DNA from 2 places in the Roseofilum capinflatum BLCC-M114 genome. Region 1 is predicted to be linked to the other one. Evidence: riboswitches for the same ligand, from Rfam matches in the RefSeq annotation. Region 1 holds a riboswitch; the other holds the start of a gene.
The links. A riboswitch is a leader RNA that binds a small molecule or an ion and turns the genes downstream of it on or off. The one in region 1 is predicted to bind cobalamin.
Positions count from the first base shown of each region.

Region 2: linked by a shared signal. The riboswitch ahead of cobW (cobalamin biosynthesis protein CobW) and the one ahead of PMG25_RS02490 (energy-coupling factor ABC transporter permease) in region 1 are both predicted to bind cobalamin.

Region 1 covers NZ_JAQOSO010000010.1:10,935-15,359, forward strand. The annotation lists gene PMG25_RS02475 (energy-coupling factor ABC transporter ATP-binding protein) at 108-947, opposite strand; gene cbiQ (cobalt ECF transporter T component CbiQ) at 940-1,740, opposite strand; gene PMG25_RS02485 (energy-coupling factor ABC transporter substrate-binding protein) at 1,724-2,041, opposite strand; gene PMG25_RS02490 (energy-coupling factor ABC transporter permease) at 2,038-2,775, opposite strand; cobalamin riboswitch at 3,049-3,199, opposite strand; gene ribBA (bifunctional 3,4-dihydroxy-2-butanone-4-phosphate synthase/GTP cyclohydrolase II) at 3,905-4,425, shown strand, end outside.
Region 2 covers NZ_JAQOSO010000092.1:154,941-159,365, forward strand. The annotation lists gene PMG25_RS18010 (response regulator) at 164-547, opposite strand; gene PMG25_RS18015 (hypothetical protein) at 847-1,548, shown strand; gene cobW (cobalamin biosynthesis protein CobW) at 1,587-2,627, opposite strand; cobalamin riboswitch at 2,653-2,807, opposite strand; gene PMG25_RS18025 (serine/threonine-protein kinase) at 3,343-4,425, shown strand, end outside.

The sequences.
Region 1 (4,425 bases):
ACCAGCAAACGTTGCCATATTGGATGATTTTTAGCCAAATTGACAGGTTATCTTAAAACCCCTACAAGATTAGCTCCCACGGGAGAAGGGGGCAGGGGGATGAGGGTTTACAATTCATTAAAAATTGTTTTCCACTCCTGCAATGTGCGCGGAATTTGCTGCACTTGAGGACGGAAAGAAGGGGGTAAAGAGTGCCAGGCTTCCCAGAGGGTGGGGATACCTAAACCGATTTCTGAGAGTCGTTTTTGTTGAGAAAAAACGGTTTCGGCTGCTCCTTCGAGGATGAGTTTTCCTTGGTTGAGAATGATAAACCAGTCTGCCCATTGATAGGCGAAATCTAGGTTATGGGTGGCGATCGCGATCGTGGTTCCCTTTTGTTCGATTTTGTGCAACTCTTGGACTAAGGTGCGGATTTGTTGCGGGTCTAAGTAGGCGGTGGGTTCATCGAGTAACAGCAGTTGGGGATTTAACACCATTACCCCGGCTAGGGCAACTCGGCGTTTTTGCCCTAAACTGAGGTGGTGGAGGGGAGTGTGGGCAATGTCGGTGAGTTGAAAATCGGCGATCGCCTGTTCAACCCGGTAGCGAATTTCCGGTTTGGCTAATTTGAGGTTGCACAGTCCATAGGATAGATCTTCGGCTACGGTTCCCGCAACAAGCTGATGTTCTGGATTTTGAAAGGCTAATCCCACATTTTGCCGCCATTGTTTCAGGGTTTGGCGCTGGTAATCTAGGGGTTTTCCCTGCCAGAAAATGCTTCCGCGATCTACAGGGTATAATCCCGTCATCAGTAAAAATAAGGTTGACTTTCCCGAACCATTGTGCCCTAAAATTGCCGTTTTTTGATGGTGGGGAAGGGTAAGACTCAGTTGCTCAAACACTTGATGAGACTGTCCTGAGTAGTGATAGGTCACGTCCCTGAGTTCCAGCAAACTCGGATTATCCATGTGCGATTCCTGACAGTTCTAGAGACAGCAAGAAGAACAAGCCCAGGAGGGCTTCCCATTCATAACGGGGCGATCGCTCATAGTTTCGCATTGACAAAACCACAAATTTATGATCAAATCCCCGTGCAGTCGCCCCCAAAGAAAAGCGATGATAATCTGTTAACGTTCGATGCAACAATTGCCGAATCAACAAACTCACACTCCGCAAACTTTGAGCAAAATCACCATATCCTCCCCGCGCTCTTTGTCCCAAACGCAAATCAGAAACCGTTTTTTGCAGTACCCAAATCAACCGATACATTAACAAAATCAACTCCAACAACAGTTCCGGAAAACGCCACTGACGCAACACTTGAACCATCTCCACCATCGGAACCGTCAACATCAAGAAAAAGAAGCAAGACAAACAAGCAACTGCCCGTACAATTAGCCGGATAAACAAATCCAAAACGCTTTGGGAAATCGACCAATAGAGCGTACCCGTTGACCAACCGATCAAGACTCCAGAACTGTCTAAATTTCCCCCTTCTACTAGACGCACATCAATCAGAAACGCCAAGGAACTCATCAACACAAACGTATAGCTTCCCAAAAGCAACTTCAGATAGAACTTCATCGGAATTTTAGCGTACCCAATTGTCCAAACCGCCATCCATAAACTGAGGGCAATTTGTGTGATGGGTTGACTCACCAAAGCCAACCCCAACATCAGCAAAGAAAACCCCAGTTTTTGACTCGGAGGCAACCGTCTTAAACCATTTTGATACGCCCAAGTATCAGTCGGTAACGTCATTTTCCCCAGAAGGATTCGGCTCAGAACGTCCCCGATACCATCCGATTCCGTATCCGATAATTCCCGCGCCGAAAGCTGCTTGCAGGGCGAATAATAAACTCTCGGTTTCACCCCCTGGCGGTTCTAAAATCGGTTCAAACCAGGGTTCATACTGAGGATTAACTTCGGTAATGGCTTCCTCTGCTTGGCCATCGGCTCCACCAAATTCACTATCCTTAACTATCATTAGAGGCAAAATGGTTAAGCCAATGACGGCTAACAATAACAGACCATTAGGCCATTGATGCTGTTGTGTTTTCATACCGTTTCTGATTCCATTAATTTCAAGAGTTTTAATTCTGGTTGAGAGTAGGACATTAAGCCATTCCAGACCATCACCGTTAACAGTCCCTCAATAATGGCCAGGGGAATTTGAGTGACGGCAAAAATACCGGCAAACTTGAGAAAAGCGACCCAAATGCCTCCATTTTCCACGGGAAAAGCTAAGGCAAGTTGTAGAGAAGTGACCACATAAGTGGCTAAGTTTCCTAAAGCCGCAGCCAGAAAAACAGCCAGAGTTTGCCGTTGACTCAGCCCCATGACCAAGCGATAAATACCAAAGGCCACAAAGGGGCCAACCACTGCCATAGAAACGGCATTTGCGCCCAATGTGGTGAGACCACCATGGGCTAAGAGTAAGGCTTGAAATAAGAGAACCAGAGATCCTAAAACCGTCATGGTGGAGGGGCCAAATAGTACGGCCCCTAAACCGGTTCCGGTGGGATGGGAGGAACTACCGGTAACTGAGGGAATTTTCAGGGCTGAAAGGACAAAGGCAAAGGCTCCCGATAGAGCGAGTAGGAGTTTAAGTTCGGGATATTTTTGCACCGTTTGGTTAATACGAAAGAGTCCCAAACCAAAGAAGGGCAGAAACACAACCCACCAAAAAATAACCCAAGGTAAGGGCAGAAATCCTTCCATAATATGCATCGCTTGGGCAGGTGCGGGGAAGAAGGCTAAAAGTAGGGTAAAACTGAAGGCTAGAAAACTGGCCATCAGCCGAAACAAGAGCTTGCGATGGTTCATAAATTCAGACAAACAACAATAATTTTTGCAGGGGAACTCTAGTATTGAGTTCGTGTAAGATGGGTACTTTTTGCCGTGATGAAGATCCCCCTAAATCCCCCTTTTTAAGGGGGACTTCCCTTACTCCCCCCTTTTTTAAGGGAGGTTGGGGGGGGTCAAGATCTGGAGAGAAAAGGGATAGAAGAGAAAAGCAACCCAAAGGAATAAACTTGCGACATGATTCTGTACCTCGCAGAATGGTGATTAAATAGACTTACTTTGGCGGGCATCCTGACTTAGAGATGATTGGGACTCCATCTCCTTACAGTTGCGGGACAGCGTTGGATTTGCACCAAACTTTCCCCGTTACCTCTGATGGCTGCTCCCCATCAGAACCGAAGCAGGGTTGATTATACCATGATGTCGGGGCGAAAAATTTTTCATTCCTACTGGATTGTTTCAGCTCATTTGATGCTTTAGGAATGGGAGCGTCTCGCTCGCTTATTCCTTACTAGCGAGGGAGACGTTTGTCCTTTCCGCTTCGCGGAGATGAACGGACACGCTACGCTTTCATGTCCGCGAAGCGGATACGCACTCCAGAAAACCTATTGCCCTATTTTAGTTCGTAGATTTTAGGTGCGTTACGCTTCGCTAACACACCCTACGGCAAGGACTATTAAACGCATCATCATAGAGAAATGGTATTATCGTAAGCAAGTTTGGCCCCCTTGTTTTCTCCTAATTCCAGAAGTAACTTTTGAAATTGTTGCCAACTGATATTATTTAAGATGATGTTGTGAGATGGGACTTGATGCCGATGTTCAGCGATCTGCATAATTAGGTTTGGAAGGTTTCTTTAGACGGTAGGGCATCTGTTAGCAGTAGCAAGCCCTTGGCGCAACTGGGCAATGACCTCTTGTGCAGCAGCACTAAGCTTTTCAGCACGTTGTACATCATAGCCTAATGCTGCAAATGCTATCCAAGAGTATTATCCACGAGCGATCGCACCGTAGCGAAATACAGAGGAACTTTCCCCCATCTGGAATTTCTCCTTGTCTACCCCTCTCCCCATTCGCGGTACAATAACAACCACACTCTCGATCTGCTACACCTTCTCACTGTGACTTCTTCTCCTTCCTTTCAGTTTGACTCTATCGAAAGCGCGATCGCCGACCTCAAACTCGGTCGGATGGTGGTCGTGGTTGATGATGAAAATCGGGAAAATGAAGGCGATCTCGTTGGGGCTGCCCAGTTCGCGACCCCGGATATGATTAACTTTATGGCGGTTTATGCGCGGGGTTTAATCTGTTTGGCAATGATGGGCGATCGCCTCGATCAACTTGACCTCCCCCTCATGGTCACCCACAACACGGATAAAAATCAGACTGCTTTTACTGTCAGTATCGATGCTTCCCCAGAACTGGGGGTGAGTACCGGAATTTCTGCCGAAGACCGGGCCCGCACCATTCAAGTAGCCCTGAACCCCCAAACTCGTCCCTACGACTTACGCAGACCGGGCCATATTTTTCCCCTGCGATCGCGGGAAGGGGGAGTCTTAAAACGCGCTGGTCATACGGAAGCTAGTGTGGATTTAGCCCGGTTAGCGGGTCTCTATCCCGCCGGAATTATCTGCGAAATTCA
Region 2 (4,425 bases), on a different contig from region 1:
ATCAGTTGTTTGTTTAGTCATCATCACCTTTACCTTAGATAGGGAATGTGAAATTCTTGTGAAAGCATCAGCGATCCCTTGATTCGCATCACTCCCTAATGTTGTTCATTATTATTTAAATGATACCAGATGATCGACTCCCGACTCTTGGCGATCTTCTAAATTATCTCTCTTGCTGGGACGCTAGAGCTTCCTCGATTTGATTGGGTAATTCTAAAGGATCGAAGGGCTTAATCAAGACTGCAATTACGCCTAATGCAGCAGATTTACGATGAGTATTTTGAACCTGTGCCGTTAACCAAATCACGGGAATATGCCGGGTGTTGGGATTGGATTTTAAGAGCTTTAGGGTCTCTTTACCGTCAATATCAGGCATCATTACGTCCAAGAGAATGACATCCGGCTGATGTTGTTCTGCTAACTCTACTCCTTCATATCCAGATTCTGTAGCGGTTACCTGCCACCCTCTCAACTTTTCTAGGCTAATCCGAGCAATTTCTCGGATGTCCATTTCATCATCGATCATCAAAATATGTTTAGTTGCCATGTGAGGAAGCGTTCCCTGCTCAGAGCTAGTCTATGGAAAGTTTAGTAAGGTGAGATTTAATGACTATTTCTCACCCTACAACGGAAGTGAGAGTAAAGCAATAGCTGGCGATCCCTAGTTTCCTAGAGGTTGAAAGGGGTCAGGGCATGGCCCTTGTGGTTGCCTTCACAAGGTACAATGGAACAGGTTCACCTTTGGGGAAAGCCATCTTCAGCTTTCCAGTGGGCCTTTTAATTCTCTATTTCTATCCCTCTCCCTGCCCAGGAGAGAGCCGTCCACCTTATTTCCTGAAAAGAACCTTGTCCAATAGTCAAGATAAGAGTAATATTAGTAACCTTATTTGTCCTCCAGAATCGGATATCCAATATCGGAGTACCGGTTTAATTTGGGGGCGCTATATCCCTCAACCGGATGATAAAGGATTCCAACTTAGAGGGTTAATTGTTACAGAGGATAATCAGTTCTTCCCTGCTTCTATCCGTTGGGGTTACTTTTTTAAGTGGCTGGAAAAGGATGATAATTTGCAACAGTTCCATTGGTTTCGGTGTTGGACAAAACCCGATCGCGAAGCGGGCTATCATTTTATCCTCCGCAATGCCCTGAACCCTATCCCGGAGAACCTCAGTGATGATGTGTTTTCAGTGCGCGGTCAGATTATTTTTAATTATGGTGGCAAAATAGCAGTTCGCATCAATCCCAATCGTAAAGACCCCAGTTCTAAACTAGAGAAGCCATTTAAAATCACGTTTCAGGGGATATTACCGAGCGAACCCAAAACGACTTTAGGGGAGTTTTGGGATTTTATTTTGGGTCGTGAGGGTAAGACGTTGGTGATACTCGAAGCGAGAAAGGTTAAAGACCGCTTAAAAGATCGCAAACCGAAAGGTAAGGGTAAACCCGGTGGGAAGCCCCATCTATCCAAACCCAAGCCGGTTTCTGAAGAGTCTGATTCTGAGCCTTCTGCATCCGAGTCTGCTAGAGAAGAATCCTCAGAATCATGACTAGGCCTTGGCTTCCCTGGGAATCCTGAATAGGGCGGTTAGTTTAGGTGATTGAGTAGAGTTTCGATCGCTGGACGCTCTAGATCTCGACCAATGAACACGAGCCGGGTTTGGCGCGGTTCGTTCAGTTTCCAGGGACGGTCATAGAAGGTATCAAAGCGGTTACCGACTCCTTGCAGGACTAAGCGCATGGGTTTATTGGGCACTTGGACGAAGCCTTTAATGCGGTAAACTTCGTGGTTTTGGACAAACTGCTGTAGGGTTTGGGTGAGTTGTTGGGGGTCGAAGGGGCGATCGCACACAATCTCCACTGAATTAATATGGTCATCATGGTCATGCTCTTCTTCATGATCGTGGTGACTCGGACGAGAGTCCAAATTATCCTCAACCGCAGCATTAAAGCCTAATAACACTGCACTATCAATTTGCCCTTGATGACAAGAAACTTGTTTAACCGCAGGCGAAACCTCCTGTTTTAACCAATTTTGCACGTGCTGCAAACCGGAATCATCCACCAAATCCGTTTTCGTCAACAAAATCAAATCCGCACAAGCCAATTGATCCTCAAATAATTCCTCAATCGGAGTTTCATGATCCAGATTCGGATCGGCCTTTCTCTGCTCCTCTAATGCCTCTAAATCCCCCACTAAAGTCCCCGTGGCTAAAGCATGACTATCCACCACCGTCACCACCCCATCAACCGTTGCCCCATTGCGAATTTCCGGCCAGCGAAACGCTTGAATCAGGGGTTTCGGTAGGGCCAGCCCGGACGTTTCAATCACAATTGAATCGAGATCCTCTCGACGCTCTAATAGCTTTTGCATCGTGGGATAAAATTCCTCTTGCACCGTGCAACACAAACAGCCATTGGTCAGTTCCACAATATTATTATTGGGGTCTTCCTCTTCATCGCACACTTGACAGGAGCGCAACAAGTCCCCATCAATGCCAACTTCGCCAAATTCATTGACTAAAACAGCGATTTTACGCCCTTCCTGATTTTGGAGCAAATTACGAATCAGGGTCGTTTTGCCTGCCCCCAGGAATCCGGTGATAATGGTTACGGGAATTTTGTGCATGATTCTGTACCTCGCAGAATAGTGATTAAACCAACTCACTTTGGCGGGCATCCTGACTTAGAGATGATGCAGATGTTCTTTATCTCCTTACAGTTGCGGGACAGCGTTGGATTTGCACCAAACTTTCCCCGTTACCTCTGATGGCTGCTCCCCACCAGAACCGAAGCATCGCCGATTCTACCATAAATCTAGGAGCGAAAATTTTTTCGCCCCTACCGATCTCCATCAGTAGGTAAGGTGGGCAGGGTCTGTTGGTCGAATTTGAATGATGTCGCTCTCTCCTCCTGCCCACCCTACATCGCTTTTGAGTAGCAGGTCGAGCATCGATGCGATCGCGCCAACCTTGTAGGTTATGAAGTCCCTCAACCGAAACTTTGGCCCAAGGGTATGATCTCACCCAGGGATAAGTGGCCATATCAACAATGGTAAACTCCTTTTCAGACCCAATTCCGGGCGATCGATGCAGTTAACTGTCAACTTCTGGAAAGACAAGGTATGATAATTAAGTAGGGATGCATAACTTAAAAGTCATACCTAGATTGTAATTCATGATTGGATCACTGAACCCAGTCGCTTGGTATAATTACCCTCAACTTCCAGATAAAGGTAGCAATTAGAGCGACAATGACGATCGAGTTAGGCGCTTAACCCAGTCATAATCAATCTAGGATCGTCCTATCCTGGCAGTCAAACTTAAGAAGCGAGTAAGGCCTCAATGAGCTACTGCGTTAACCCAGTTTGTCCAAATCCAGAAAATTCTCCCAATGCTCAAGTTTGTGCTGCTTGTGGCTCCAAACTATTGCTTCGAGAGCGTTATAACATCTCTAAACTCTTGGGACAAGGTGGATTTGGGGCAACTTTTCTGGCTCAAAATTTATCTCTTCCGGGGAATCCCTATTGTGTGATTAAACAACTGCGCCCGGCTTCGACTTCTCCACAAACGCTGCAAATGGCTAGAGAGCTGTTTCGGCGAGAGGCGAAAACCTTGGGTAAGATTGGCAATCATCCCCAACTGCCGGGTTTACTCGATTATTTTGAGACGGAACAAGAATTTTATTTAGTTCAGGAGTACATTAGCGGAGCCACCTTAAGCCGAGAGGTGAAACGGGGAGGGCCGTTTACAGAGGCAGGAATCAAGCAGTTTTTAAGTGAATTATTACCCGTTATTGAGTATATCCACTCTAATCAAGTCATTCATCGAGATATTAAGCCAGCCAACTTGATTCGCCGCAATCAGGATAAAAAATTAGTCTTAATTGATTTTGGGGCAGTTAAGGATCAGGTCAATCCGACCAAAGTCGATAATAGTTCAGATCAAACCGCATTAACAGCGTTTGCCATTGGCACTCCCGGATATGCACCGCCAGAACAGATGGCTCTGAGACCGGTTTATGCCAGTGATATTTATGCAGTGGGTGTCACCTGTATCTATCTGTTAACGGGTAAGTCTCCGAAAGATTTGGGTTACGATCCGGCCACGGGAGAAATTTTGTGGGAACGACAGGTACAGGTGAGTGACCATTTAACTCGTGTGTTGAAGAAAATGCTCGATGGGTCGGTTAAACATCGGTATCAGTCAGCTCAAGATATTTTGAAGGCTTTGGAGTTAGAGCCTTATTTGGATAGTTTGGCTCAGGGGATGTTAACGGGGCCGGTGAAACCTACCTCAGACACTTCTTCTAAAGGAACAGGCAGCCGGAATACGGGAAATTCTGGGCCGAGTACCCATTTGTCTCGGTTTGGGGTGTCGATTCGATCGCGCCAATCGAGGTTACGAGGCGGGGGGAATACGGGGCTT